One region of the Streptomyces kryoterrae genome, then DNA from elsewhere that is predicted to be linked to it. Evidence: predicted binding sites of a transcription regulator. Region 1 holds the regulator's gene; the other holds the start of a gene.
What was found. The regulator HspR, encoded in region 1, represses chaperone genes until heat shock. The targets are predictions, from matches to a motif close to TTGAGNNNNNNNNNCTCAA.
Positions count from the first base shown of each region.

Region 2: lon (endopeptidase La) is a predicted target of HspR. The motif match lies at 4,253-4,271, and genes of this name have one in related genera.

Region 1 is NZ_CM133358.1:5,534,932-5,549,793, reverse strand. It holds gene ACW4TU_RS24385 (hypothetical protein) at 281-634, opposite strand; gene ACW4TU_RS24380 (helix-turn-helix transcriptional regulator) at 974-1,957, shown strand; gene ACW4TU_RS24375 (helix-turn-helix transcriptional regulator) at 1,975-2,964, shown strand; gene ACW4TU_RS24370 (helix-turn-helix transcriptional regulator) at 2,903-4,036, opposite strand; gene ACW4TU_RS24365 (circularly permuted type 2 ATP-grasp protein) at 4,442-5,986, shown strand; gene ACW4TU_RS24360 (alpha-E domain-containing protein) at 5,983-6,924, shown strand; gene ACW4TU_RS24355 (transglutaminase family protein) at 6,999-7,841, shown strand; gene ACW4TU_RS24350 (sugar ABC transporter substrate-binding protein) at 7,907-9,034, opposite strand; partial or broken gene ACW4TU_RS24345 (PA14 domain-containing protein) at 9,418-10,230, shown strand; gene ACW4TU_RS24340 (heat shock protein transcriptional repressor HspR) at 10,349-10,798, opposite strand; gene dnaJ (molecular chaperone DnaJ) at 10,804-11,991, opposite strand; gene grpE (nucleotide exchange factor GrpE) at 12,028-12,678, opposite strand; gene dnaK (molecular chaperone DnaK) at 12,675-14,519, opposite strand; gene ACW4TU_RS24320 (MraY family glycosyltransferase) at 14,618-14,862, opposite strand, start outside.
Region 2 is NZ_CM133358.1:3,245,523-3,260,384, reverse strand. It holds gene ACW4TU_RS13615 (HAMP domain-containing sensor histidine kinase) at 1-954, opposite strand, end outside; gene ACW4TU_RS13610 (response regulator transcription factor) at 951-1,688, opposite strand; gene ACW4TU_RS13605 (spermine/spermidine synthase domain-containing protein) at 1,833-2,528, opposite strand; gene ACW4TU_RS13600 (rhomboid-like protein) at 2,678-3,460, shown strand; gene ACW4TU_RS13595 (GNAT family N-acetyltransferase) at 3,457-4,116, opposite strand; gene lon (endopeptidase La) at 4,294-6,708, shown strand; gene ACW4TU_RS13585 (MarR family winged helix-turn-helix transcriptional regulator) at 7,084-7,587, shown strand; gene ACW4TU_RS13580 (hypothetical protein) at 7,599-8,390, opposite strand; gene ACW4TU_RS13575 (sensor histidine kinase) at 8,828-11,635, shown strand; gene ACW4TU_RS13570 (roadblock/LC7 domain-containing protein) at 11,632-12,186, shown strand; gene ACW4TU_RS13565 (DUF742 domain-containing protein) at 12,183-12,590, shown strand; gene ACW4TU_RS13560 (GTP-binding protein) at 12,571-13,218, shown strand; gene ACW4TU_RS13555 (styrene monooxygenase/indole monooxygenase family protein) at 13,257-14,510, shown strand; gene ACW4TU_RS13550 (C40 family peptidase) at 14,483-14,862, opposite strand, start outside.

The DNA.
Region 1 (14,862 bases):
TACACAAAGTTGAGTCTATTCCACTCAAGGTGGGAACGGGACGGCCGGGCAGACCAAAAACCGCCCATCCTCAATGACGGATGGGCGGCGAAGGGGGAGGCCACGAGCGGCTACTTTCAGCCAAGCGGCCAGGTGCGGTACTCGTGACGGACGGGACGGGGGATGCACCCGAACCCTGATATTTCACCGGAAACAGCAGCGGCGTCACCGTGTTCAGGTCACGGTGACGCCGCTACTGGGGGGAAGCGCCTGAGCGATCTACTGCGACGGGGGAATCGCGTCAGGCACTGCGGGGGGTGGCTGAGATGGTCTGTACGTCCTGGAAATCGGGGATATCCGGGATGTCGGGGTGGTCCAGCCGGTGGTCGCGCTGATCCAGGTTCACAAAGATCATTCCGTACCGAATCGCACACCGTACGGGCTGCGGCGCCCCCCGAGGCCGCCGCAGACACCGGTATGCCCTTACGTCCTCTTCGTCGTCCCGCGTCACGACGACCGGCTCTCCGAACACGGTCACCATCAGCGAGTCACCGCTGTGGGGGATGGCGGTGACCAGGTCGATGAAGTGCCAGCCGGAGCGGTAGGCGGTGGCCATTTCGCGACGGAAGGAACGGTCGTCGGGTGGAGTCGTCATGTCATTCCCAAACGCTGTCAAACAGACCGTCGGAGGACTTCGCAAAACTGTCGCTCGCAACTACGGAATGCGCGCTCAGCGGCGGCCAGGTACTGTCCGCCATGCTGTCACCGTGCGTGCCGGACAGGCCACTCACTGCCCCGAAGGTCGCGACGGCGGAGAAGGCTGCGACAAGCGCCCAGCGAAGCATTTTCTTACGCATAATCGGCTTCGTCCTCACTTGAAGGTCCCTCTTTCCCCCGTCGAGTAAGACGATGGCTCATTCGGGCACGTCATGGCCACACAATCGATGCATCATGTTCCTGCACGTTCAGGACCCTGGGGGGTGGAGATTTGGTGATGAATGGGACTAAAGCGACACATCCCCATGCGGTGACCGAGTTGTGCGAGGACGGCAGCCGTCTTTATGCAGCCGCCCTGCGTACCGGGCGCATCGCCCGTTCGGACGTTTCGACCACTCCGTGTCTGATGGAGTTCGCCCTCCTCCACCCCGATCCCGACGACCCGACCTGGCTGCGACCAGTACCCCCGTCGGTGGCACTCACCCAGCGGCTTGACCCCATAGAGCGCGAGATCAGCGAGCGCAGAAGGCACTCGATCGAACTGGTCGACTCGTTCGAGCCGTTCATGGCCCTCACCGCCCAGCCGGCGGCCGGCACACACGCGATCACCGTGCTGGAGGGCAACGACCGGATCAACGCCGCTCTGAACCTCGCTACGGCCCAGTGCCAGACAGAGATGCTCACCGTCCAGCCCAGCCAGGGCGGCGCCCGCCCCGAGCGCAGCCTTCTCCAGGGACTGGAGCGCGACCGCCCGCTGATCGAACGTGGTGTGAAGCTGCGCACGCTGTATCAGCACACGGCCCGCTACAACCCCGAGCGCCTCGCGTACGTGGACCAGTTCGCCGACGGCAAGGTGGAGTACCGCACGATCGACGAGCTGGTCGAGCGCCTCATCATCTGCGACGAGACGGTTGCCTTCATCCCCGTGCGTGACGACCGGCAGGTCGCCCTGGAGCTGCGGCACACGGGTCTGGTCCGCTATCTCATCAAGGTGTTCGAATTCATGTGGAACCGCGCGGTCCCGCTGAGCGCCGGCGCCCCCTACGAGACCGCGCCCGACGGCATCACCGACATCCAGCACTCCATCGCCAAGCTCCTCATCGAGGGCCACGTCGACGAGGCCATCGCCCGCCGCCTCGGGATGAACGTACGCACCTGTCGCGCCCACATCGCCAAGCTGGCCACCGCCCTGGGCAGCGGCAGCCGCGCCCAGCTCGGGTTCCTGATCGCGCAGTCGGGAATCCTCGACCAGGAACACTGAGCACAAGGGAGTCACTGGTGGCCGAAGGGCACCCGCACGGGGCTGAGGAACTGTGCGAGGAAGGCATGAGCCTGTACGTACGAGCGCTGCGCGAGGGGCGGGTCCCGGCGGACGAGGCCGGGACCACCCCCTGTCTGATCGACTTCGGGCTGCTCCAGCCGGACCTTGAGGATCCGCAGCAACTGCGCCCACTGGCTCCCACTGTGGCCCTTACCCGGTTACTGCGCGAGAGCGCGGAGGACACGGCCAGGAGGCGGCAGCAGGAAGCGCTGCTGGCCGAGGCGTTCGAGCCGCTGATACACGTCGACAGCCCGGACGCGGCGGCTGACACACCCCTGATCAGCGTCCTCAACGGTTTCGACCGGATCAACCTGGCCATCTCCCGGGCGATGACCGACGCCACGGGTGAACTCCTCGCCATCCAGCCTCACACGGGCCATCCCACCACGACCCTGACCACCCTGGCCCGCGATCAGGCCCTCCTCGACCGGGGTGCCCGTCTTCGTACCCTCTACCAGCACACGGTCCGCCACTCCCCCGCCGTTCGCGCCCGCTACGAACAGCTGAGGGGCGATGCCGAGGCCCGATCCCTGGACGAGGTCACCGACAGGCTCATCGTCATCGACCGGACCGTCGCCTTCATCCCCGCCAGCCAGGACCGTTCCCTCGCGCTGGAGATCCGCCACCCGGTTCTCGTGCACTACTTCGTCACGACCTTCGAGCGCCTGTGGCGCCTGGCCACCCCCATGTACCCACTGGCCGTCCAACCCCCGTCCGTCAACGGCGTCACCCCCCGCCAGCAAGCCATCGCCGCCCTCCTCGTCGAGGGACACACCGACGCCGTCATCGCGACCCGCCTCGGCATGAACGTCCGTACCGCCCGTGTCCACATCGCCAAGCTCGCCGCCACCCTCGGCAGCGACAGCCGCGCCCAACTCGGTTACCTCATCGGGCAGTCGGGGATTCTGGAGCAGGCGTCGGGGCCGGAGTCGGCGCCGGAAGGCTGAGTGCCGCGCCGCCGTGCGGCGCGGTGACGGCCGGTGGGCCGTCCAGGCCCGCCTGTGCGATCCGCACCCCCAGCTGCGTCCTGCTCGCCGCGCCCAGCGTCTCCGAGAGCCGGGCGATGTGCGCCCTGCAGGTACGGACGCTGATGCCCAGGCGTTCCGCGACCACCGCGTCCTGGTGGCCCTCCGCGAGCAGCGCGGCGATGGACCGCTCCCGGTGCGAGATGCCCACGATGCCCGTGTCGGGGAGCGTGGCCGTCAGCGGGACGGCCAGGCGCCACAGACGGTCGAAGGCGGTGGCGAGGTAGCGCACCAGCGCCGGGTGGCGGATCTCCAGCGCGACCGTCCGCTCCGCGTTCGCCGGGATGAAGGCCACCGTGCGGTCGAAGAGGATCAGCCGCTCGACCACCTCGTCGAGAGTGCGCGCCTCGGCGGCCCCACCCACCAGTTCGAGATAGTTGAGCAGTCCCTGACCGTGCCGGGCCACATGGTTGTACAGGCCGCGCATCCGCACGCCGCGTCCGCGCAGTTCGAGCGCCCGGTGCAGGCCCTCGGAGAGTTCGTACTCGCGACGGATACCGCCGGGCTGGACCGTGAGCACCTCGGTCGTGCACGCCTGGGTCGCCTCGTCCATCGCGGTCTGGATACGGGCGAGACCGTCCAGGACGCGCAGGGCCGTGCCCTCGCCGGAGCCGAACCCGAAACCGGAGCCACTGCCGGACCTGGTACCCGTACCAGTACCCGAACGGGAGCCGGCGTACTGGCTCTCCTCACCGAGGGCGGTGTACCGCTCGAAGGCCGCGACCGCCGAGCCCACCCGGCCCTGGCTCGCGCTGACCTCGTCGTAGACACCGCGCAGCAGCCGGGTCATGACCTCCTGCGGGGAGGTCGGCACCAGCCAGGCCATGTCGTCGGGGTCGGGGTGCAACAGGGCGAGTTCGAGCAGACACGGCGCCGCCTCGGCGTCCCGGCGCGGCACACGGCCCCGCCGTACGGCCCGGGAATACACGCGATCCCCGGCCTCGCACAGTCGGTCAGCACCGTGTGGATGCTCGTCCGTCCCGTGCCCGGCCATCGCCCCATCCCACTACTGGTTCCAGCACTTTGCAGCGCAACTATGCGCGGCCCGGACGTGGTCCGCAACACTGCCGGGTCCGTCACGCGCCCCCAATCCCCTTACTATGTCCGACTTTCACCCCTCCTCCGCCCGTGTCCCTGCAACAAGCTGACGGTGGTGGCGCGTTGCCCGTGGGGGCAGAGTGGAAGGCGCTTCCCAAGGGCGTAACGGGGCCGCCGCGAGGCGGGAACGGGGGAACGCCCGAAGCGGCCCCGGCAGGACGTCCACCGTCCGGCCGGGGCCTTCGGCCTGCCCGGCGCCGGGTGGAGCAACCGGAGTGAAAGCGCGTACCGCGGCTTTCGCGTGAGCTGGCGGAAACCGCTCGGAGATCGTCCCGTTACGTCCCACCCCTACCTTCAGGCCATGGCGGACATATTTGACGCGTACGCGTTGGCCGACGCGTGGGACGAGATGTTTGTGCGGCCGGGTGAGGTCAGGACCGCCTATGAGCCGGTACTGGCGGCACTCCAGCCCATTGAGCCGACCGAGCTGCGCTTCCGGGCCGACCAGATGGCCCGGGCGTTCACCGACCGCGGGGTGACCTACGCCTTCGCGGGTGAGGAACGGCCCTGGCCGCTGGACCTCGTACCGAGGATCCTCGACGCGCTGGAGTGGGATCTCATCCAGCGCGGGGTCGCCCAGCGGGTGCGGGCCCTGGAGGCCTATCTCGCGGACGCCTACGGGCCCTGCCGGGCCTTCGAGGACGGCGTCGTGCCGTGGCGGCTGCTGCTCAGCTCGCCGCACTTCCACCGGGCCGCCCAGGGCATCGAGCCGCCGGGCGGGGTACGCATCCATGTCGCCGGCATCGACCTCGTCCGGGACGAGGCCGGGGACTTCCGGGTGCTGGAGGACAACGTCCGGGTGCCGTCCGGGGTGTCCTACGTCATCGAGAACCGGCGGGCGATGACCCGCGTCTTCCCGTCCCTCTTCGCCGAGCAGCACGTCGTCCCCGTCGACGGCTACGCGCAGCGCCTGCTGGCCGCGCTGCGCGCCGCCGCGCCCGACGGGGTCACCGATCCGCGGGTGGTGGTCCTGACCCCGGGGCCGAGCAACGCCGCCTACTTCGAACACGCCCTGCTGGCCCGGCTGATGGGCGTGCAGCTGGTCGTGGGGCACGATCTGGTGTGCCGTAAGAACCGGGTGTGGATGCGGACCACGCGCGGTGAGGTGCCCGTCCATGTCGTATACCGACGGATGGACGACGACTTCCTCGACCCGCTCCAGTTCCGGCCCGACTCGCTGATCGGCTGCCCGGGCATCCTGAGCGCCGCCCAGTCGGGCACCGTCACCCTCGCGAACGCGGTCGGCAACGGCGTCGCGGACGACAAGCTGCTCTACACCTACGTACCCGATCTGATCCAGTACTACCTCTCCGAAGAACCGATTCTTCCGAACGTGGAGTCGTTCCGCCCGGACGAGCCGGGCCAGCTGGAAGCCATTCTCGACCAGATCGACCAGCTGGTCATCAAGCCCGTCGACGGCGCCGGCGGCCAGGGCATCGTCATCGGGCCCAAGGCCGACCGGAAGACCCTGCAGGAGTGCCGGGCGGCGGTGGCCGCCGATCCCCGGGGCTGGATCGCGCAGCGCCCCGTCGCACTCTCCACCTCCCCGACCCTGGCCGGCGAGCGGATGGCGCCGCGCCACATCGACCTGCGGCCGTTCGCCGTGAACGACGGCAACGAGGTCTGGGTCCTGCCGGGCGGGCTGACCCGCGTCGCGCTCCAGGAGGGCAACCTCATCGTCAACTCCAGCCAGGGCGGCGGCTCCAAGGACACCTGGGTGCTCGCCGAGGGTCCCGCCGACACCCCGAGCCCCGTACCGCCGGCCGGCGGTACGCCCGAGGTCGCCCCACGCCAGCACGGACCCGACGGCAACCTCACCCTCGTACAGGAAGGGGCGCAGCAGTGAACGACGTGATCCTCTCCCGGATAGCCGAGGCCCTGACGTGGACGGGCCGTTACGTGGAGCGGGCCGACGCCACGAGCCGCATCCTGGACGCCTATCTGCACCGTCTGCTGGAGGACCCCTGGCGCGACGAGGACGCGGCCTGCCGCTCCCTCTACGCGATCCTCGGCGTCGACGCGGGCGGCCAGCCCGTGGACATGCAGCAGGTGTTGGACCAGCTCGCCTTCGACGCCCTCTCGACGTGCGCGATCGAGGGCGCGCTCGGAGCGGCCCGGCTCAACGCCAGAAGCGCCCGGGAAGCCGTCTCCTCGGAGATGTGGGAGTGCCTCAACTCCACCTGGCACGCCCTCGCCGACCAGCGGCTCGCGGCCAGACGCACCGGCCCGTACGCCTACCTGGAACTGGTACGACGCAGATCCGCCCTCTTCTTCGGACTCGCCGACTCGACCATGAGCCGCGACGACAGCTGGCGTTTCGTGGTGCTGGGGCGCAGCCTGGAGCGGGTGGACATGACCGTACGGCTGTTGTCGGTACGGGTGTTGGACGCCGCCCACGCCCCGGACTGGCCGACGCTGCTGAGCGCGAGCGGTGCGGACGAGGCGTACGCGCGTATCTACAGCGGTTTCGGGGACACTCCAAGAGTGGCCGAATTTCTGCTCCTGGACCGGGACTTCCCGCGCTCGGCGCTGCACGCGCTGACCACGGCGGAGGAGTGCCTCGCGGCCCTCGGCCGCCCGCGCCAGGACCCGGCCCGGCGCCCGATCGGCCGGCTGCGCACCCGCCTGGAGTATCTGGACTCGCAGGCCATGGAGGACCAGCTCCCGGTGCTGCTGCAGGACTTGCAGACCGCCTGTATGGCCTCGGCGGAGGCGGTCGCGGAGAAGTTCTTCCCGTACCAGGGGCCCGTGGAGTGGGCTCAGGAAGGAGCACGAGCAGTATGAACGGCAACGGGACGGACAGCATGACGAGCGGTGGGACAAGCGGCGGTACGAGCATCATGTCGACGAACGCGCCGATGACCCGCCGGCTCCGTATCCGGCACGTCACCCATGTCGCGTACGCGCAGGCCGTGATCTCCTCGCACAACGAGGTCCGGATGACCCCGCTGACGCTCCCCGGCCAGACGACGCTGGACGCCCGGGTCACCGTGAACCCGGCGACGTCGACCTGGTCGTACTGGGACTACTGGGGTACGCAGGTCACGGGTTTCGACCTGATGGATCCGCACGCCGACCTCACGATCACCGCCCAGAGCCTGGTGGAGACGGCCCCGCCGGGCCCCCTGGACCCCGCGCCGAGCTGGGCCGAGGTGGCCGACCGGACGGCCAACTCCCGGCTGCTGGAGTACGCGACGACGACGGGACGGACGACGGTGCCGCCCGAACTGGTGGCGCGGGCGCGGGAGGTGGCGGTGGGTCTCGACCCGCACGAGACGGCGACGGCGGTGTCGTCGCTGGTCGCGGACCGGGTGTCCTACCTGCCCGGTACGACGGGCGTGAACACGTCGGCGGCGGAGGCGTGGGAGCAGGGCGCGGGCGTCTGCCAGGACATCGCCCATGTGACGATCGCGCTGCTGCGGGGCCTCGGCCTGCCCACCCGCTATGTCTCCGGCTACCTCCACCCCGAGCGGGAGGCGGAGCTGCACCGCCCGGTGGAGGGCCAGTCCCACGCCTGGGTGGAGTACTGGGCGGGCGACTGGTGCGGCTACGACCCGACGAACCGGACGCGCGCCGACGAGTCCCATGTGGTGGTCGGCCGGGGACGCGACTACGACGACGTGACACCGCACAAGGGCGTGTACCGGGGGGTGGCCGGGGGGCCGCCGGAGGTGACGGTGGAGTTCACGCGGGTGGCCTGAAATGACCCGTCCGCAGGCGTGGCGCGCACCTCGGGGTGCGCGCCACGCCTGCGGACGGTGTGCGGCTACTTCAGCCCGAGGGCCTCGCAGTCGGCCTCGAACTTCGCGGTGCAGATGTCGGACACCTTGTAGATGCCGTCCTCGATGACCGTGCTCCTGATGTTGGCCTTCGTCAGGGCGACGACGCTCACCAGCTGGGAGGGGACGTTCTTGGTCGTGGGGCTGTCGACCTTGTCCCGGGTGAGGGCGTCGAACTGGATGTCGCGGCCCTGGATGCGGGCGACGGCCATCTCGGCCGCCGTCTGGGCCTCCTGCGGGTACGACTTGTAGACGCTCATGTACTGCTCGCCGGCGATGATCCGCTGCACGGCGGCCAGTTCGGCGTCCTGCCCGGTGATCGGCGGCAGCTTGGTGACACCCGCGGCCTCCAGGGCGTCGATGATGCCGCCCGCCATGCCGTCGTTGGCGGAGTAGACGCCGGCGATGTCGTCCGCGCCGATCGCGGCGATCGCCTTCGTCATGTTCGCCTCGGCGTTCTCCGGCTTCCAGTCCTTGGTGTCGAAGGACTCCGCGATCGTCACCTTGCCGTTCAGCTCGGAGAGGGCGCCCTCCTTGAACTGCGCGGCGTTCGGGTCGGTCACCGACCCGTTCATCATGACGATCTTCTGCGAGACGTTGTCCCCACCGCCGAGGGCCTCCAGGAGGGAACGTCCCTGCACCTCGCCGACGAGTTCGTTGTCGAAGGAGATGTACGCGTCGATGGGGCCTTCGGCCAGCCTGTCGTACGCGATGACCGGGATCCCGGCGTCCTTGGCCTTCTTGACCTCGCCGGCGATGGCGTGCGCGTCCACGGCGTCGAGGAGCAGGACGTCGACCTTGTCGTCGATCATCTGCTGCAACTGCCTGGCCTGCTTGGCGGAGTCCGCCCCGGCGTTGGCGTAGTCGACCTTGCCCTGGCCGCTGGTGAGCGACTCGACCTTGCTCTTGATGATCGGGTAGTCGAACTTCTCGTACCGGGTGTTCGCCGTCTCCGGAAGCAGCAGGCCCACCGTGATGTCGTTGCCCTTGGTGGGGGTCGCCTCAGCGGCCTGACCACTGGCGTCGAGTGCGCCGCAGCCCGCGGCAAGGGAGACCGTGACCACGGAGGCGGCCACGGCCGTGGCGGAACGACGCAAACGAGCCACGCGACTCATGTGAATCGGACGAGCCGGACGAGTCAGACGAAACATTCGGGTGCTCACTTCAGGTGCTTTTAGGACGTGGATGCAACAGTGCGGCCCATGTGTCTGAAAAGACAACGCGGGCGAGCCCGCACGCGTCAAGCGGAACTACTCATCCGGAGGGCAACATCACACTCCGTCGCCTACGTGAAGAAGTGGCGGAAGTCCGCACAAACAGCCTTCGCACACCCTCCCCAAGTGCCCGGACCGAGTGCGCGAAGACCTGTCCGGGACCCGTCCAGGCACCGTCCGAGATCGGTACAACCAAGCGCGTTGCTCACGAATCCTGATCATCGACGGCTGGATTTCGCCGTTCCCGAACGGACGCGATGGATGCGAAGGATGCGAAGGACCGAATGATCTCAGCCAGACGTACGAGGGTCACCGGGGCCGCGAGGAGCACCGCCGCGACCGCTGCCGTGCTCGCCACCGCCGGCGGACTGCTCACCGCGGTCGCCGCCGCCGCGACCGCCTCGGCGGCCACGGTCACGTGCGCCTCCCCCGCCTGCAAGCGCCAGTTCTTCGCGAACACCACCTTCTCCGGCACCCCGAAGAAGACGGACTGTGACACCACCATCGCCGAGAACTGGGGCGCGAAAGCCCCCGCCACCGGGCTCCCGAAGGACAACTTCGGCGTGCGGTGGACGGTGACGCGGGACTTCGGATCGGGCGGGCCGTTCGCCTTCACCGCCGCCCCGCAGGACGGCATCCGGGTGTACCTGGACGGCAAGGTCAAGGTAGACCTCACGATTCCGTCCGGCAAGCACACCCTGCGCGTCGACTACGCCGCCTGGACGGGCAACGCGAACGTCAACTTCGCCTACACACCCCGCACTTCGGCGAGCGTCGACAAGGTCAAGCCCCTCGCCCCGACGGGCCCCTCCGTCACGTACGACAAGGCGACGGGCAAGGCCAAGCTCACCTGGGCGAAGAACAAGGAGCTGGACCTCGCGGGCTATCGGATCTACCGCACCCTGAGCGGGAGTTCGTTCGGCCCCAAGCCCCTCGCGACGACCACCGCGACCGCCGCCACCACGTACACGGACTCCGTACTCCCGAAGACCGGTGGGGCGTACGCCTACGAGATACGCGCGTACGACAAGGCCGGCAACCAGTCGGCAGCCAGCGCAGACGTCACCGCGACGACCGTCGACGCCCGGACCCAGGCCACACATTCGGCGCTATGGCGCTGTGGCTCAACAAGCCCGCACACACGCGAAGGGGCTGGGAGGTTGCTCACCTCCCAGCCCCTTCGGCATGCCACGTGTCACGCGCCGCGTGTGCGCCTCAGTCCGACTGCTGCCGCTTCGGGCGCCAGACCACCAACGCACTGGTCTGCTGGACCTCCTGGTAAGGCACCAGATCCCGCCGGTACGAGGCGTGAACCGCCGCCTCCCGTTGCTGCATGGCAGCCGCCGCCCCGTCCAGCGCGGACTCCATCTCCGCCACCCGCGACTGCAGAGCAGCCACCTGGTTCTCCAGTTCGATGATCCGCTTGATGCCGGCCAGGTTGATGCCCTCGTCCTGCGACAGTGCCTGCACCGTACGGAGCAGGTCGATGTCGCGGGCCGAGTAGCGGCGGCCCCGGCCGGCGGTGCGGTCGGGGGAGACCAGGCCCAGGCGGTCGTACTGGCGCAGGGTCTGCGGGTGCAGGCCCGAGAGCTGGGCCGCCACCGAGATGACGTAGACCGGTGTCTCGTGGGTCAGTTCATACGGATTGCGTCGACGACCGTCCATCTCGGTCAAGCTCCCTTCGCTGCCTCGAACAGCTCCGCCCGCGGATCCTCGTCCGCGGTCGCCTCGCGATACGCCTCCAGTGCGTCACGAGCCTTCCCCGTCAGCTCCGTCGGGACACTCACCTCGACGGTGACCAGCAGATCGCCCCGGGTGCCGTCCTTGCGGACCGCGCCCTTGCCCCGCGCGCGCATCGTGCGCCCGTTGGGCGTGCCCGGGGGCAGCTTCAGGGTGACCGGCGGGCCGCTCAGGGTCGGGACCCTGACCTCGCCGCCGAGTGCCGCCTCGACGAACGTCACCGGCACCGTCACCGTGAGGTTGTCCTCCCTGCGGCCGAAGACCGGGTGGGCGTCGACATGGACGGTGACGTACAGGTCGCCCGCCGGGCCGCCGCGCTCGCCCGGCGCTCCCTTGCCGCGCAGGCGGATGCGCTGGTTGTCCGCCACGCCCGCCGGGATACGCACCTGCATCGTCCGGGAGGACTTGGCGCGCCCGGAGCCGCTGCACACCAGGCAGGCGTGCTCCGCGATCAGACCCCGGCCCTTGCAGTCCGGGCAGGGGTCGGTCAGGGAGAAACCGCCGCCCGAACCGCGCGCCACCTGGCCGGTCCCGACACACGTCGGGCACACGCGCGGCGTGCCGTTCTTGTCGCCGGTGCCCGAGCACGCCTTGCACGGTGACTGGGACGTCATGCGCAACGGGACCGTCGCGCCGTCCACCGCCTCCGTGAAGCTCAGCGTGACCTCGGTGTCGATGTCCTGGCCGCGCCTGGGCTGCGTACGAGTGGTGCCGCCGCTCCGGTTGAACAGGCCGCCGAAGACATCTCCGATGCCGCCGCCGAAGCCGCCCGCACCGGAGCCGGACCCGGCCCCGCCCGGGGCGCCACCGCCGAAGAGGTCACCCAGGTCGAAGTTGAAGGAGCCGCCGCCCGCGCCCGGGCCCGGGCGGAAGCCGCCGTTGCCGAAGAGGGCGCGGGCCTCGTCGTATTCCTTGCGCTTCTTGGGGTCGCCGAGGATGTCGTTCGCCTCGGAGATCTCCTTGAAGCGCTCCTCGGCCTTGGCGTTGCCCTTGTTGGCGTCCGGGTGGAACTCGCGGGCGAGTTTCCGGTACGCCTTCTTGATCTCGGCCTCGGTGGCGTCCTTGGGGACGCCGAGGACCTTGTAGAAGTCCTTCTCGATGAAGTCCTTGGTGCTCATCCCCGACGTCCCTCCCTTCCTGCGTCAATGCTCACGTCAGCCCTCTTCCGGGCCACCGCTCTCCTTGCCGTCCGCCGTGTCGCCCGACTCCGTGCCGGCCTGCGCCCCGGGCTGGGGCTCGGCCACCGCGACCCTCGCGGGACGCAGGTTGCGCTCGCCGAACTTGTAGCCCGGCTGCAGGATCGCCACGCAGGTCGTCTCGGTGACGTCCGGCGCGTACGAGTGCATCAGGGCCTCGTGGATCATCGGGTCGAAGGGCTCGCCCTCCTTGCCGAACTGCTGCAGGCCCATCTTCGCGGCGACGGTCTCCAGCGACTCGGCGACGGACTTGAACCCGCCGACCAGTTCGCCGTGTTCCCTCGCGCGACCGATGTCGTCGAGCACGGGCAGGAGTTCGGTCAGGAGGCTCGCGATGGCGATCTCCTTGACCACGACCCGGTCCCGGTCGACCCGGCGGCGGTAGTTCTGATACTCGGCCTGGAGCCGCTGGAGATCCGCCGTGCGCTCTCCGAGCGCCGTACGTACCTGGTCCAGCTGGGCCGTCAGGCCGGCGACCTGTGCTGCTGCTGCGTCCCCGGCCGGGGCCGCCCCCTCCGAAGAGGGGGCGGCCTTCGGCTCGGCGTCGTCGGGGGTGGCGCCGGAAGGGACGTCGGGCTTCTCGTCGAAGCCCGGAGTCTCCTCCGTCACGCGACACCGTCCTTGCGCTCGTCGTCGACGATCTCGGCATCCACCACGTCGTCGTCGGCCTTCGGGGCCTCGGCGCCGGGCACGTCGTCACCGGCGGCCTGCGCCGCGGCGGCGTCGGCGTACATCGCCTGGCCGAGCTTCTGCGAGACGGCCGCGACCTTCTCGGTCGCCGTACGGATCTCCGCCGTCTCCTCGCCCTTGAGCGCGGCCTTCAGCTCCTCGATCGAGGCCTCGACCTCGATCTTGATGTCGCCGGGGACCTTGTCCTCGTTGTCCTTGAGGAACTTCTCCGTCTGGTAGACGAGCTGCTCGCCCTGGTTGCGGCTCTCGGCGGCCTCGCGGCGACGGTGGTCCTCGTCCGCGTACTGCTCGGCCTCCTGGCGCATGCGGTCGACCTCGTCCTTCGGCAGCGAGGAGCCACCGGTGACGGTCATCTTCTGTTCCTTGCCCGTGCCGAGGTCCTTGGCCGTGACGTGCATGATGCCGTTGGCGTCGATGTCGAAGGCGACCTCGATCTGCGGCACGCCGCGCGGCGCCGGCGGCAGGCCGGTCAGCTCGAACATCCCGAGCTTCTTGTTGTACGCCGCGATCTCGCGCTCGCCCTGGTAGACCTGGATCTGGACGGACGGCTGGTTGTCCTCGGCCGTCGTGAAGATCTCGGAACGCTTGGTCGGGATCGTGGTGTTGCGCTCGATGAGCTTCGTCATGATCCCTCCCTTGGTCTCGATACCGAGGGACAGCGGCGTCACGTCGAGGAGCAGGACGTCCTTGACCTCGCCCTTGAGGACACCGGCCTGGAGCGCGGCGCCGATGGCGACGACCTCGTCCGGGTTCACGCCCTTGTTGGCGTCCTGACCGCCGGTCAGCTCCTTGACGAGCTCGGCGACGGCGGGCATACGGGTGGAGCCACCGACGAGAACGACGTGGTCGATCTCGGAGAGGTTGATCCCCGCGTCCTTGATGACGTTGTGGAACGGCGTCTTGCAGCGCTCCAGCAGGTCGGCCGTCAGCTGCTGGAACTGGGCGCGCGTGAGCTTCTCGTCCAGGTGCAGCGGGCCCTCGGCGGACGCCGTGATGTAGGGCAGGTTGATCGAGGTCTCGGTGGACGAGGACAGCTCGATCTTGGCCTTCTCGGCGGCCTCGCGCAGACGCTGGAGGGCCATCTTGTCCTTGCCCAGGTCCACGCCGTGCCCGGCGCGGAACTGCTGGACCAGGTAGTCCATGACGCGCTGGTCCCAGTCGTCACCACCGAGGTGGTTGTCACCGTTGGTGGCCTTCACCTCGACGACGCCGTCACCGATCTCCAGGAGGGACACGTCGAAGGTGCCGCCACCGAGGTCGAAGACGAGGATCGTCTGGTCGTCCTTGTCGAGGCCGTACGCCAGAGCGGCGGCCGTCGGCTCGTTCACGATGCGCAGGACGTTCAGGCCCGCGATCTCGCCGGCCTCCTTCGTCGCCTGACGCTCGGAGTCGTTGAAGTAGGCCGGGACGGTGATGACCGCGTCCGCGACCTTCTCGCCCAGGTAGGCCTCGGCGTCGCGCTTCAGCTTCTGCAGGATGAAGGCGCTCATCTGCTGCGGGTTGAAGCTCTTCCCGTCGAGTTCGATCTTCCAGTCGGTGCCCATGTGGCGCTTGACCGACCGGATGGTCCTGTCGACGTTCGTGACCGCCTGGCGCTTGGCGACCTCGCCGACCAGCACCTCACCGTTCTTCGCGAAGGCGACGACGGACGGCGTGGTCCTGGCACCCTCGGCGTTGGTGATGACGGTGGGCTCGCCGCCCTCCAGAACGCTGACGACGGAGTTAGTCGTGCCCAGGTCGATGCCGACCGCACGTGCCATGTCAATTCCTCCAACAGCAATGACTTGAGTGGAACAGGCTCAAGTGTGCATCACTCCCGTCGCGCGGTCAACAGAGCTGAGTCGACCACACTCAACTCTTATCCGTTCCTTACGCGCAATGCCGCCCTGACCTGCGCCGACTGTGCGGCCGGAGGCCGCCGGAGCCCGTACACGGGAACTCTCAGCAGCCCCAGTACGACCATCCCGGCCACCCCCGCCACCCACCACAGCCCCGATTCCCCGGCCCACCCGCCGTGCGCGAGCACCCCCACCAGGACCGCCCCGAAGGCACCCGCGCCGAGCAGGACGGCCGCCCCGCGCGCGGTGAGCCCCAGCCGCCGCA
Region 2 (14,862 bases), 2.3 Mb from region 1:
CGCGCTGACACCGCCGCGGTTGAACCGCTCGAAGACCCGGTGCCACTCCGAACGCGGGATGCCGGGGCCCTCGTCCAGGATCTCCAGCTCCAGCGACTCCGCCAGTGGCCCGCGCCGCGCCTTCACCGTGACCCGGCCGTGCGCGGGGCTGTGCTTGACCGCGTTGTCGATCAGGTTGGCGACGACCTGGTGAAGGCGCTCCGGGTCCGCGTGCGCGACCAGCTCGGGCGGGTTGACGTCGAGGTGCAGATGGACGTCGTTACGGGTGTGACCGCCGGAGCCCGACGCGATGCCCGCGCGCGTGGAGGCGAGCATGTTGGCCTCCTTGAGCACACCGGAGAGGTACGGCCAGACCTCGAACCGGCGCTTGCGCAGCGGTACGACCCCGTTGTCGAGCCGGGAGAGGTCCAGCAGGGTCTCCACCAGCCGCCCGAGGCGCTCGGTCTGCTTGAGCGCCGTCCGCATGGTCTCGGGATCGGCGGCCGAGACCCCGTCCACGACGTTCTCCAGCACGGCGCGCAGACCCGCGATGGGGGTGCGCAGCTCGTGCGAGACGTTCGCCACCAGCTCCTTGCGCTGACGGTCCTGGGCCTCCAGCTCGTCGGCCATGACGTTGATCGTCTGGGCCAGGTCGCCCAGCTCGTCCCAGCGGTTCTCGCGCACCCGGCGCGTGTAGTCGCCGTGCGAGATGGAACGGGCCACCGCGTTCATGTCGTCCAGCGGCGCGGTGAGCGAATGGGCCACGAACTGCGTAATCAGCAGTGTGGCGATCATCGAGAAGACCGTGATGAAGCGGAGCTCCGTCTTGGTGTGCACCGCGATCATCGACAGACCGGTGGTGATCAGCACCGAGACGACGACCAGTGCGCCCAGCTTGGTCTTGATCGAGAACGGGCGTACGCCGCCCCAGGGCTCCCCGGGGCTCCTCCGTGCGGCCGGCCGCCCCCGGTTCATGGCGTCGGTGTCTCCAGTGCGTAGCCGACCCCGTGCACCGTACGGATCCGCTCGGCGCCGATCTTCCGGCGCAGCGCCTTGATGTGGCTGTCGACGGTGCGGGTGCCGGAGGCGTCCGCCCAGTCCCACACCTCGGCGAGCAGCTGCTCGCGCGAGAGGACGGCGCGGGGGGTGTTCGCGAGACAGACGAGCAGGTCGAACTCGGTGGGCGTGAGGTGCACGTCCTCGGAGCGCACCCGCACCCGTCGCTGTGCGTGGTCGATCTCCAGCTCGCCGAGCCGCAGGATGCCGGAGCGCGGCGTCGACGCGGCGATGGCGGCCCGCTCGACCCGGCGCAGCAGCACATGCACCCGGGCGGCCAGCTCGCGCATGGAGAAGGGCTTCGTCATGTAGTCGTCGGCGCCGACCCCGAGGCCGACCAGCATGTCGGTCTCGTCGTCGCGCGCGGTGAGCATCAGGACGGGCACGGCCCGCTGGGCCTGCACCCGCCTGCATACTTCCAGCCCGTCGAACCCGGGCAGCATGATGTCGAGGATCAGCAGATCGGGCTGCCAGGCCTCGGCGGTGTCGACGGCGGCCGGCCCGTCGCCTGCGGTCTGCACGAGAAATCCCTCGGCGCGCAGACGGGCCGCGATGGCGTCGACGATCGTCGGATCGTCCTCGACCACGAGTACCCGGCGCTGGGCGCCGGGAGTCGCCGTCGCGCCGTTCTGGGAGGTGTGTGTCTGCTCCATCGCCCGCCCCTGAGTGTGCTTTCCGGAACCAGTGGGGTGGTTCCTTGGCTGCGCTTGTCCGCGCATGACTGCGATTGACGCACGACTGATCGGATGAGTGATCGGCGTCAGGGAAGCAGAGTACGGGCAGTCACCGCGAGGGGTCTATCCAGGTCGGACGGCGAGATGGACGACGTCCGGGACTCCCCGGGCAACGTGGATCTCTTCGGTGCGTACTGACCGGAATCCGGCATTCCGTAGAGTTCCCTCGAATTCCAGGGAGGGCTGCGCGGACCACACCGCGAGTACCCCGTCCGGCCTCAACACCCTTGCGCAGCTTGCCAGTCCGGCCTGCGAATACAGGCTCCGGTTGTCCTCCGTGACGGTCCAGTCCGGGCCGTTGTCGATGTCGAGACACAGCGCGTCGAATGTGGCGGAGGTCTCATTGACGTATCTCACGAGATCGGCTTCGACGATCGCGGTACGGGGGTCGTCGAGGGCGTCGGAGGAGAGCGGGGCGAGCGGCCCGTTCCGATGCCATCCGATGATCGCCGGTTCACGTTCGACGACGGTGATGCCGCCCCAGCGGGGGTCGGCCGCGGCGTGCACGAGGGAGAACCCGACGCCGAGGCCGCCGATGAGGACGTGCGGGGCCGAGGCCCGGGTGCCGGGGGTGAGGGCGTCGAGGGCGGCGTCGACGAGGAGGCGCTCGGACCGGCCGTCCGAAGTGTCCATCAGGAAGCACCCGTTGGCGATGATCTGCAGTAACTCCCCGTGCCGCCGCAGGACGACCTCGCCGTACGGCCCCTCGCGGCGGTCCAGGACTTCGGGGGTGTCGTGGGAGGTGGTCGGGTGGGTCATGGGGACATCTTGGCGCAGTGCGGCCCGGATGGGCTCGGCCTTTGTGCGGCCTGTCGGCTTGCTGTGAATCGGCCGGGTCGTGGCGCGGGTCACAGACAACAGCGTGGGCGGAGGCGAAGGGTGGGGCGAAACGGAAGGAGCGCCTCACCGTGGAACGGGCCGATGCGAAGGGTGATGTGACGACGGGTTCACCGGCGCCCTCGGGCGCGCCCGTCGCGGAGGGGGTACGGCTGCTGGACGGGATGCCGAGGCAGCGGGGACCGGCAAACGCCGTGTCCGTGCGGCCCCTGGCGCCTGAGAAGGCTGCCCCCGGGCGGCGGGTCGGCCGCCCCTGGCATCTCCTCCCCACCCCCACCGGAACCCCGTTCACCTTCACGTTCGCGGCCGTCCTCCTGGTCACGGCCTTCGTCGCCGAGCACGCCGACCCCGCCCTTGTGCACGCCCTCCACCAGGGCTCCAGTACCGATGTCGCCCATCTCCTGCGGACTCCCGTCTTCGTGCTGGCCGCCAGCGCGCTGTGGGTCGTGGGCGGCGTGACATCGCCGTACGCCGTTGTCCTCCTCCTTGTCCTTACCGCGCTGGAGCGGCGGATCGGCGGGCCGCGTACCGCCGGGGTGTTCGCGCTCGGCCATGTGCTGGCCACCCTCGCGACCGAGGTGCCGGTGGGGCTCGCGGTGCTGATGGGGTGGCTGCCCGAAAGTTCGTTGCACCGGCTCGACTACGGGGTCAGTTTCGGGGTCGCGGCGAGCGTGGGCGCGCTGGCGGGGTTGCTGCGGCCCTGGCTGGGGTGGCCGTTGCTGCTGCTGTTCGGCGGGATGCTGGTGCAGGACCTGGTCGCCTACACCGACCCGATGACCAACTGGGGTCATGTGATGGCGCTGGCCATCGGGGTCGCCACCTGGCCCTGGATCCGGCGGCGGAGGCGGGTCTAGGGCCTTCGGCCGGCCGCCCCGACGTACTTCGCGCTCGTCAGGAGCGCCTCGACCCGCCAGCCCAGGGCCTCGTACAGCGCCCGTCCGTCCGGAGTTCCCGCCAGTACGCCTCTCTCCGCGCCCTGGGTGACGGCCTCCTGGGCGAGTGTGCGCATCACGAAGGAGCCCAGGCCCCGGCGCTGGTGTGCGGGCGAGGTCGCCACCTGGTCGACGACCGCCGTCCGGCCCGTCGGGGCGAGCTGGCCGCGGGCCGCCCAGGAGCCGTCCGGCGCCGCGAGCAGGACGCGGGTCACTCCGCCGCGCGTCCACACGCGTACCCGGTAGCCGTCAGGGACGGCCGGCGGCTCCGCGGCGGTCAGCGGGACCGACATCAGGAAGCCCGGCTCGGGAGCGACCCACCAGCCCTCGCCGAGCCATCCGCCGACCGTCGCCGGGTCGTCGAACACCTTGAGCCACACGCCCGTTCCGGTCACCGCGTCGGCCACCTTCCGGACGGTCCGTTCCTCGACGCCGTCGTTCACCGCGTCGAGGACGTGCCGGGTGACCTGCTCGGCCGTGCCCACGTCGATGGTGTAGCCCCAGGGCTCGACCTGTGGCGGTGACGCCCCGCGCGAGACCACCCAGCCGTCGACCCAGGCCCGCACGGTTCCGTCCACGCCAACTCCCTGTGTAATGGTTGATATGCAGCAATGAGTGTTACGTGGATGACTGTATGTGCAGGTCCGGCCGGGGCGGCAGAGGTGATCGCTCACGGCGAACACGGGATGGGGAACAACCGGCCGTCGCCAAGCATTGAGTCGGCATAGCTCAACTTGAGTGCCGAAGGAGAGATCATGGCTTCGACGTCCACACCGCTCACACTGCCCGTGCTGCCGCTCGACGACGAGGTCGTGCTGCCCGGCATGGTTGTTCCGCTGGACCTGAACGACGCCGAGGTGCGGGCCGCCGTGGAGGCCGCCCAGTCCGCCGCGGGCAGCGAGCCCGGCAAGCCCAGGGTTCTGCTGGTGCCGCGTATCGACGGGACGTACGCGAACACCGGTGTCCTCGGCACCGTCGAGCAGGTCGGCCGGCTGGCCGACGGGGATCCGGGCGCCCTCATCCGAGCCCGGGGGCGCGTGCGGATCGGCGCCGGGACCACCGGCCCGGGGGCCGCGCTGTGGGTCGAGGGGACGCGGATCGACGAGACCGTCCCGGACCCCGTGCCCGGTCATGTCACCGAACTCGCCAAGGAATACAAGGCCCTTGCCACCGCCTGGCTCCGGAAGCGCGGCGCCTGGCAGGTTGTCGACCGCGTACAGGCCATTGACGACGTTTCCACCCTTGCCGACAATTCCGGTTACTCGCCCTTCCTCAGCACCGACCAGAAGATCGAACTGCTGGAGACCACCGACCCGGTGGCCCGGCTGAAGCTCGCCACCCAGCAGCTGCGCGACCACCTCGCCGAGCAGGACGTCGCCGAGACCATCGCGAAGGACGTCCAGGAGGGCGTCGACAAGCAGCAGCGGGAGTTCCTGCTGCGGAAGCAGCTCGAAGCCGTACGCAAGGAACTGCGCGACCTCAACGGAGAGAAGGACGGCGAGGAGTCCGACGACTACCGGACCCGCGTCGAGGCCGCCGACCTGCCGGAGAAGGTGCGCGAGGCCGCGCTCAAGGAGGTCGACAAGCTGGAGCGGTCCTCCGAGCAGTCGCCCGAGGGCGGCTGGATCCGGACCTGGCTCGACACCGTTCTCGAACTGCCCTGGAACGAGCGGACCGAGGACTCGTACGACATCCAGGGCGCCCAGGCCGTGCTCGACGCCGAGCACGCGGGCCTGGAGGACGTGAAGGAGCGCATCACCGAGTACCTCGCCGTGCGCAAGCGGCGCGCCGAGCGCGGGCTCGGGGTCGTCGGCGGGCGTCGTGGTGGCGCCGTGCTCGCGCTCGTCGGGCCGCCCGGGGTCGGAAAGACCAGCCTCGGCGAGTCCGTCGCGCACGCCATGGGGCGCAAGTTCGTCCGCGTGGCGCTGGGCGGGGTCAGGGACGAGGCCGAGATCCGCGGCCACCGGCGTACGTACGTCGGTGCGCTGCCCGGGCGCATCGTGCGGGCCATCAAGGAGGCCGGGTCCATGAACCCCGTCGTTCTCCTCGACGAGATCGACAAGGTCGGCTCCGACTTCCGGGGCGACCCCGCCGCCGCGCTGCTCGAAGTCCTCGACCCGGCACAGAACCACACCTTCCGCGACCACTACCTCGAAGTCGAACTCGACCTGAGCGACGTGGTGTTCCTCGCCACCGCCAACGTCCTGGAAGCCATTCCGGAGGCCCTGCTCGACCGGATGGAGCTCGTCCGGCTGGACGGGTACACGGAGGACGAGAAGGTCGTCATCGCCCGGGACCACCTGCTGCCCCGGCAGTTGGAGCGGGCCGGCCTGGAAGGCGCCGAAGTCGCCCTCGACGAGAGCGCGTTGCGCAAGCTCGCCGGGGAGTACACGCGGGAGGCCGGCGTCCGGAACCTGGAGCGGTCCATCGCGCGGCTGCTGCGCAAGGTCGCCGCACAGCACGAACTCGGGGAGCGGAAGCTGCCGTTCACCGTCACGGAGGACGACCTGCGCGGACTCATCGGGCGGCCCCACCATGTGCCCGAGTCCGCCACGGACCCGGCCGAGCGGCGTACGGCCGTACCGGGGGTGGCGACCGGGCTCGCGGTCACCGGGGCCGGCGGTGACGTCCTCTACGTCGAGGCATCGCTCGCCGATCCGGAGACCGGCGCCGCCGGACTGACCCTCACCGGGCAGCTCGGTGACGTCATGAAGGAGTCCGCGCAGATCGCGCTCTCCTTCCTGCGCTCGCACGGCGCCGAACTGGAGCTGCCCGTGGGCGACCTCAAGGACCGGGGCGTGCACATCCACTTCCCGGCGGGGGCCGTGCCCAAGGACGGTCCGAGCGCGGGCGTCACCATGACGACCGCCCTCGCCTCGCTGCTCAGCGGACGGCTCGTCCGGACGGACGTCGCCATGACCGGCGAGGTCTCGCTGACCGGGCGGGTGCTGCCCATCGGCGGTGTGAAGCAGAAGCTGCTCGCCGCGCACCGGGCCGGCGTCACCACCGTGATCATCCCGAAGCGCAACGAGGCAGACCTGGACGACGTCCCGGCCGAGGTCCTGGAGAAGCTCGACGTCCACGCCGTCACGGACGTCCGCCAGGTCCTCGAACTGGCGCTCACCCCGGCGGAGAACTCGGCGGAGGTGAGGGTTCCGGCAGCGGCGTGACGGACGCTGCCGGTCGGCTAGGGCCTGTCGTTTGGATCACGTCGGTTTCGGGCTGCGGCGCCTTTGTCTGCCGGTGAGCGGGGTGTGGTGCGTGCAGCTGCAAGGCGGAGGAGGGCGTCAACGCGGAGCGTTGGCAACCGACGACAACGCGGCAGATGTGCGTGCCACACCCCGCGGCCCAGGCGTGATCCAAATGACAGGTCCTAGGGCCCGGGTCCCGGAAGGGGTCCGGGCCTTCCCGTACGCCGGTTCGGAGGTTGGAGGGAACCCTCGGTGACACCGGCGCCCCAGCCTGCGAAATACTGTCCGAGCTGCGGCAATGGCCGTGTTGGGCGGAAACCTTCAGAGCGGCGAAACCGGATCAGGGGTGCTGACGTGCACGAGGACGGGAACGGCGAGGGGAACCCCGGCGGGCGGCATGTCGGGTCCACCACCCCCGGGCGCGGGGTCGAGCGGGAATTCCTCGCCCTGGAGCGCGAGTTGACGGTGTTCCTGCGGCGCGCCCGGGCCAGCTCAGGGGAGATGGCCCGCGAGGTCCATCCCGACCTGGAGGCGTCGGCGTACGGGCTGCTGGTGCGGCTGGAGGAGTGCGGGCGTCAGCGTGCCACCGAGCTCGCCGCCTACATCGGCGTCGGCAAGGCCACCATGTCCCGCCAGCTGCGCGCCCTGGAGGAGCTGGGCCTCATCGCCCGCGAGCCGGACCCGGCCGACGGACGCGCCTGGCTCGTCCACCTCACGGACGAGGGCCGCGTCCGCTTCCGCGCGGTCCGGGAGGCACGACGGGAGCGGTACGTGCGCGAGCTGGCCGCCTGGGACCGTGTCGAGGTGGCCGAACTGGCCCGGCTGCTGCACCGGCTCAACCTGGGCATGGAGAAGTAGACCCTTTCGCTCTACAGCTCCACGTACACCACCGTCGCGTCGTCGTGTGTCTTGCTGCGGCCAAGGCGTGTGCGGCCCCCGTCCGCGTCCGCCCGCTCCAGCTCCCTTACGCGGTTCACCAGCGCCCCCGGGCCCTCCTTGCGTACGGCGGTGAAGCAGGCCGTCCAGTCGCCCTCGGTGAACCTCTCCACCCAGCGGGTCGCCCCGTCCGTCAGCGCGGCCAGGGCGCGGACCTCGGCGCGCGGGAGTGAGCCCGTCACCGCGCGGGACGCCACCGACGGATCGGCCGCCGCCGTGAAGAAACCGCCCTCCCTGTTGCGTACCGTCGCGTCGGCGATCGCGTCCGTGGCCAGGGAAGCGCGGGGGACGCGGGACAGACGGTCGTCCAGGTGCGCGGTGACCGTGCCGTCCGGGGACTCGGTCAGCAGGGCCGAGTCGGACAGGACCAGGTGCTCGACGGTGGCCGGTGACCAGCGGGCGAGAACCACGGTCGCCTGGGGGGTGCGTGGGTGAGAAAGGTCACAGGTCCGCGCGTGGGTCCCGGCGGTGCGGGAGATCGCGGCCGCCAGGATCTCGGTGAGGGGCATATCCGGTTGTGAAACAGACAGTTCGGTCAGCGCGCCGCCGAGCCGGGCCGTGTACCAGGGGACGGAATGCAGACAACCCGTGGCGGCCCTGGGAGGAGTCACCCCGTCCAGCAGGACGAGCGAACCGCCCTGTCCCGAGGCGGGAAGTCCGATCGCCGCGAAGTCCTCATTGGGGCGGGCCGGATCGCCTGGCTCCGTGACGAGTTCAGTACGCATCCAGCCAGTCTGCACGAGCCCTTCACAAGCTTCCCAAAAGGCTGGCAACGATTGCCGAAACAGCGCGTAGTCGCTGGTCAGCGCCTGGTTTGGGGGAGAATGATCCACTCGGTGAAGACGTGGCAGCGGATAATGTCAAAGCCCGCCGCCCACGTCCACCCGACCCGACAGCGACGGTGGGGGCACAGGCCGGAGGAACTTGCCGCCAACTCCCCACCGATGTTGACTCCTTGATGTTCACTCCTTTGAGTGGCGGGTCGGGTGACGCGCGCTCCCTGCCCACCGGCATGGGAGGGTCGTGAGCCGGACCGTGCCGGAGGACCGGAACCGTACCGGTGAGCGGCAGGCCAGAACCATCCGGACGGCCATGCAGTTGACGGATCGTCATCCGGGTTTCGACGGACCGTCACCCGGGCCCATGGGCACACGAGTCAGGAATGCGAGCACCGGTGCAGAAGACGCGGCCTCGGCGCACAGGCAGGCAGACAGCTCCCGCAGGGGGCGCTACCGGTGACGCCCCGACCGATCCCGCGGGCCGGGGTCGTCCCGCCCACGTACGCAACCGGCTCATCGTGGCCGTCGCCGTCGTGGCCGCCGCGATCGCCGGGGCCGGCGCCCCGTCCGTCGTCGCCGCCTCCTCGCAGCTGCACGACTCCCAGGATCTCGTGACGCTCGCGACGCGGACGCAGGACGCCCTCACCCTCGCCCACGCGCTCGCCGACGAACGCGACGAGGTCACCGTCTACATCGCCGCCGGCCGCCCCAAGGCGAAGGCGCCCTCCGAGCAGCGCGCGGCCCGCGTCGACCGGGAGGTCGGCGACCTGCGCGCCGACCCCGACATCCCGGCCGCGCTCCGCGACGACCTCGACGACATCGCGGCGCTGCGCACCCAGACGCTCACCGGGAAGAGCACCGCTCTCCAGTCGCACGAGGCGTACTCCGCCGCCATCGCCGGGCTGCACCGCCTCGCGCAGCAGCTGGCCGACCAGCAGCCACCCCGCGCGGGCGCCGGCGCGTACGCCCTCGCCGAACTCGACTCCGCCGTCCAGCAGGCCGCCGCCGCCCGGGGTCTCCTGCTCGCCGCGCTCAGCGTGCCGACGTCCACCGAGAACGTGTACGACCCGGTCACCGGGCTGTCGTCCGAGCAGACCGTCACCGCGCCGGCCGACGCCAGGACGCGGGCCGCGCTCAGCGCCGCCGCCCAGCAGGCCCGGCTGCGCTCGGACGCGGCGATCACCGACTTCCGCGAGACGGCCCCCGAGGCCGCCGTCGGCAGCTACGACTCCACGGTCACCGGACCCGAGGTCGACACCGCCGACAAGTACCTCGCCTCGCTCACCGACCAGCCCACCCTGTCCACCAGCGAGATCGCCACCAGCCTCGGCGGCGTGGACGCGGCTGTCTCCGCCCGCCTCGAACTGATGCGCGGCGTCGAGTCCTCCCTCTACGACCGCCGCACCAAGGCCCTCACCAAGCTCCGCGACGACGACGTCACCGAGCTGGAGATCCGGATCGCCGCCCTCGGCGCCCTCCTCCTGGTCGCCGTCGGTATCGCCACCGCCATGGCCCGCAGCCTCACCCGCCCGCTCTCCGTGCTGCGCCGCGGCACCGCCCGGCTGGCCGAGGCTCCCGACCCGCTCGCCGAGGAACCGGTCAGGTTCACCGGCCGCAACGACGAGTTCGCCCAGGTCGTCCGCTCCGTCAACGCCCTGCACGCCCGCGCCCTCGCCGTCCACGAGCGCATCGCCACCCTGGAGTCCGACCGCAAGCACCTGGTCGGCCAGCGGCAGAAGATGGCCGACGCCCGCGAGGAACTGCGCGCCGAACTCGCCGACGCGGCGGGTCAGCTGGCCCGCACCCGGGACAGCATCCACGGCACCTTCGTGAACCTCGCGCTGCGCACCCTGGGCCTCGTCGAGCGTCAACTCGCCGTCATCGAGGGCCTGGAGGAGCGCGAGCAGGACCCGGACCGGCTCGCCACCCTCTTCAAGCTCGACCACTTCGCCACCGTCATGCGCCGGCACAGCGAGAACCTCCTCGTCCTCGCCGGCGCCGAACACGGCCACCAGCACGCGGGTGCCGTCCCGCTCGTCGACGTGGTCCGCGCCGCCGTGAGCGAGATCGAGCGGTACGAGCGGGTACGCATCGCCGCGCTGCCGCCGCACGCGCATCTCGCCGGGTTCGCCGCCGACGACGTCAGTCATCTGCTGGCCGAACTCCTGGAGAACGCCACCTCGTTCACCCCGCCCGAGCTTCCGGTGGAGATCTCCGGCTGGCTCCTGGAGAGCGGCGAGGTCATGCTCTCCGTCCAGGACGAGGGCATCGGCATGACCGCCGAGCGCCTGGTCCGCCTCAACTCCCGCCTCGCCGACTTCGATCCGGACGTCCCGCACGACACGTACGGGTCCGGCGAGGAGGGCGGCGCCGCCGAGGAGGAGGGCGGCGACGGGCTCGGGCTCGGGCTGTACGTGGTCGCGCGGCTCGCCCATCGGCACGGGGTGCGGGTGCAGTTGCGGGAGCAGAAGCAGGGCGGGGTCGCGGCGGTCGTCGTCCTGCCGAAGGCGCTGCTGGCCCTGGACCCGGCCGCCGTACCGCCGTCGGCCACGTCGACGCCCGGCGGCTCGGCACTGTCCTTCCCGGGGGCCGACGCCGAGGTCAACTCCAATGTCCTGCAAGGGCGTTCGGAGGCCGAGGACCCGGCCGAGGAGTCGGGCGAGAGGCCGGCCGACACCCCGGTCCCGGCCGACACCCCGGACCCGGTGATCGCCGCCGCGGAGCGGGCCGTACGGAACGCGGAGGCCGACGCCGAAGCGGACGCGGACGCGCCCGAGCCCCTCCCCGCGTCCGAGATCACCATGGAACTGCTCGTGCCGGAACCCCCGGCCGAGGACACCGCCGAGCCGGCCGTCCCCACGGCTCCCGACAGCGAGACCACCGCCCCGGACCCCTACGCCATCGGCCCCGACACGCATGAACGCGTCGAGGAGGAACCGATCACCGACAAGGGGCTGCCCAAGCGGACGCCGAGGATCACCGCGCCCGCCGCGCCGCCGAGACCACGGATGGGTTCCGTCGACGCCGAGGCCCTGCGCCGCAGGCTCGGCGGGTTCCACCGCGGTGCGCGCGACGGACACCGTGACGTCGAGGCGGAGCTCGCGGAGCAGACGGGACGGACGGCGCGCACGGCAGAGCCGGCACGTGCCGAAGAAACCACGGGGGGAACAGTCGAGGAGGCAAGCAGTTGACCGCGCCCAGTACCTTCGGCCTGAGTAGTGAAGCCCGCAACCTGCACTGGTTGCTGAGCAATCTCGTCGAGGAGGTGCCGGGACTGACATCGGTCGCGGTGGTCTCCTCGGACGGCCTGCTCCTGCTCTCGTCCGACCCAGACAGGAACGCGGAGCGCCGGCCCGACCGGCCGACCGGCCCCAGAGGCTCCGCCGCCGACCTCGCCACCATCGTCTCCGGCATCGGCAGCCTCACCATCGGCGCCGCCAAGCTGATGGACTACGGCGGCGTCAAGCAGACCATGGTCGCGATGGAGGACGGCACCCTCTTCGTGATGTCGATCAGCGACGGCTCGCTGCTCGGAGTGCACGGCTCACCGGACTGCGACATGAGCGTGGTGGCGTACCACATGGCGCTCTTCGTGGGCCGCGCCGGCCACGTCCTGACCCCCGAACTCCGCAGTGAACTACGGGAGTCGATCGAACGCGGGGCGGCGGACAACGAGCCGGCTGCGGTCGGTCCGATGGCCGTCCGGTCCGTGCCGGGCCGGTCCGCGGGGGGCGTCAAGTGAGTACGCCCGCCGCGCCCAGGCTGCCCGTCCGTGGCGGCGACCGCAAACCGGCCCGGGTACGCCCGTACTCGCTGACCGGCGGCCGGACCCGCTTCGGCCATGTTCTCCTCGTCGAGACGTTCGTCGCCGCGATCGAAGCGCCCGAGGAGCGCAAGGAGTTGGAGAATGGTTCCCTCAGCACCCGGGTCATGCCGGAGCTGCGGGCCATCGTCGAACTGTGCCGCCGGATGCGTACGGTGGCCGAGATCGCCGCGCTGCTGAAGATGCCGCTGGGCGTGGTCCGCGTGCTCCTCAGCGACCTCGCGGACCAGGGAAGGATCCGGGTGTACGGAACCGGTCACGGGCCGGGGCAGCCGGACCGCGCGCTGCTGGAAAGGGTACTGAGTGGACTCCGTCGTCTCTGACGTCGCCCGTGGTGTCTCCCCGCTTCTCCAATTGTCGCCCGACGAGGAAGAGTTGCGGCCGTGGCAGGAGGACCGCACCCGTGCGCCGATCGCCACGAAGATCGTGATCGCGGGCGGCTTCGGTGTCGGCAAGACCACGATGGTCGGCACCATCTCGGAGATCGAGCCCCTCCAGACGGAGGCGCTGATGACCGAGGCGAGCGAGGGCACCGACGACCTCACCGCGACCCCGCAGAAGAGCACGACGACCGTGGCCATGGACTACGGCCGCGTCACGCTCGACGACGACCTGGTGCTCTACCTCTTCGGTACGCCGGGCCAGCAGCGGTTCTGGTTCATGTGGGACGACCTGGTGCGCGGCGCGATCGGCGCGGTCGTGCTGGCCGACACCCGGCGGCTGAAGGAGTGCTTCCCGGCGCTCGACTACTTCGAGAGCTGCGGGCTGCCGTACGTCGTGGCCGTCAACCACTTCGACGGCAGCGCCGAGTTCGACCCGGAGGACGTACGGGAGGCGCTCACCGTCCCTGCGCACATACCTGTCATGATCATGGATGCGCGGCGCCGTCTCCCGGTGATCGAGACCCTGCTCGCCCTGGTGGGCCACGCGCTGGACGTCAGTCCCGAGTAACTGCGACGTAACTGCGACAAGGGGAGAGACCAGACAGTATGCGGAAGACACTCGTCGTCGGAGCCGGTCAGGCCGGCCTTCAGATTGCCCTCGGACTCCAGTCGCACGGGTACGAGGTCACCCTGATGTCCAACCGGACCCCGGACGAGATACGGTCCGGCCGGGTCATGTCCACGCAGTGCATGTTCCACACGGCCCTCCAGCACGAGCGCGACCTCCAGCTGAACTTCTGGGAGTCCCAGGCCCCGAAGATCGAAGGACTCGGCGTCTCGGTCGCGGCCCCCGGCTCGCACGATCCCGGCCCGACCCAGCGCGCGATCGACTGGGTCGGCACCCTCGACGGCCACGCCCAGTCGGTCGACCAGCGGGTGAAGATGGCCGGCTGGATGGAGACGTTCGCCCAGCGCGGCGGCCAACTGGTCATCCATGGCGCCGCGGTCGGCGACCTCGACTACTTCTCCCGTACGTACGACCTCGTCCTGGTCGCCGCGGGCAAGGGCGAGCTGGTGTCGATGTTCGCCCGCGACCCCGAGCGCTCCCCGTACCGCGAGCCGCAGCGCGCGCTGGCCGTCGCCTACGTCCACGGCCTGGGCCCGCGCCCCGAGCACCCGGACATGGACGCGGTCCGCTGCAACCTGGTCCCGGGCGTCGGCGAGCTGTTCGTCATGCCGACGTTCACCACCTCGGGCCGCGCCGACATCCTGTTCTGGGAGGGCATACCCGGCGGCCCCCTCGACGTCTTCCACGGCGTCCGCGACCCGGCCGAACACCTCTCCCTGACCCTGGAACTCATGGAGCGGTTCACGCCGTGGGAGTACGCGCGGGCGACCGAGGTCGAACTCACCGACGCGGGTGGCACGTTGGCCGGCCGCTACGCCCCCACCGTCCGCAACCCGGTCGGCCGTCTCCCCGGCGGCGGTCTGGTCCTCGGCGTGGCCGACGTGGTCGTGGCGAACGACCCGATCACCGGCCAGGGCTCCAACTCCGCCTCGAAATGCGCGGCTTCGTACCTCGCCTCGATCCTGGAACAGGGTGAGAAGGAGTTCGACGAGACCTGGATGCGGGCCACCTTCGACCGCTACTGGGACACCGCCCAGCACGTCACCAAGTGGACCAACGCGATGCTCGCCCCGCCGCCGGAGCACATCATCAACCTCCTCGGCGCGGCAGGCCAGTTGCCCCCGGCCGCCGACCGCTTCGCCAACGCCTTCGACGATCCGTCGGACTTCGAGAACTTCTTCTATGAGCCGGAGAAGACGGCCGCCTACCTGGGTTCACTCACGGGCGCGTAGTCGGCGGCGGTGTCGGTGGCCTGCGTGGGCTCGGTCGCGAGGGAGTACCCCTCGTCCGGGCCCGCCGTGGCGTCGGCGGGGAGCTTCGGCGGTGTGTACCGCCGCAGGGGCTCCCCGTCCGGGTCCGGCCGTACGGCGCCCAGCACCGGGTTGGCCGCGATCGGCGACACCTTCACCTTCGCGCCCGGACGCGGCGCCTGTACGACCATCCCGCCCCCGAGATAGAGGGCCACGTGCGTCGCCCCGGGGAAGTAGACGACCAGGTCACCGGGGCGCAGCTCGGCCAGCGGGATGTGCGGCAGCCGCGCCCACTGCTCCTGGCTGGTCCGGGGAATGGGCCGCCCCGCCTCCT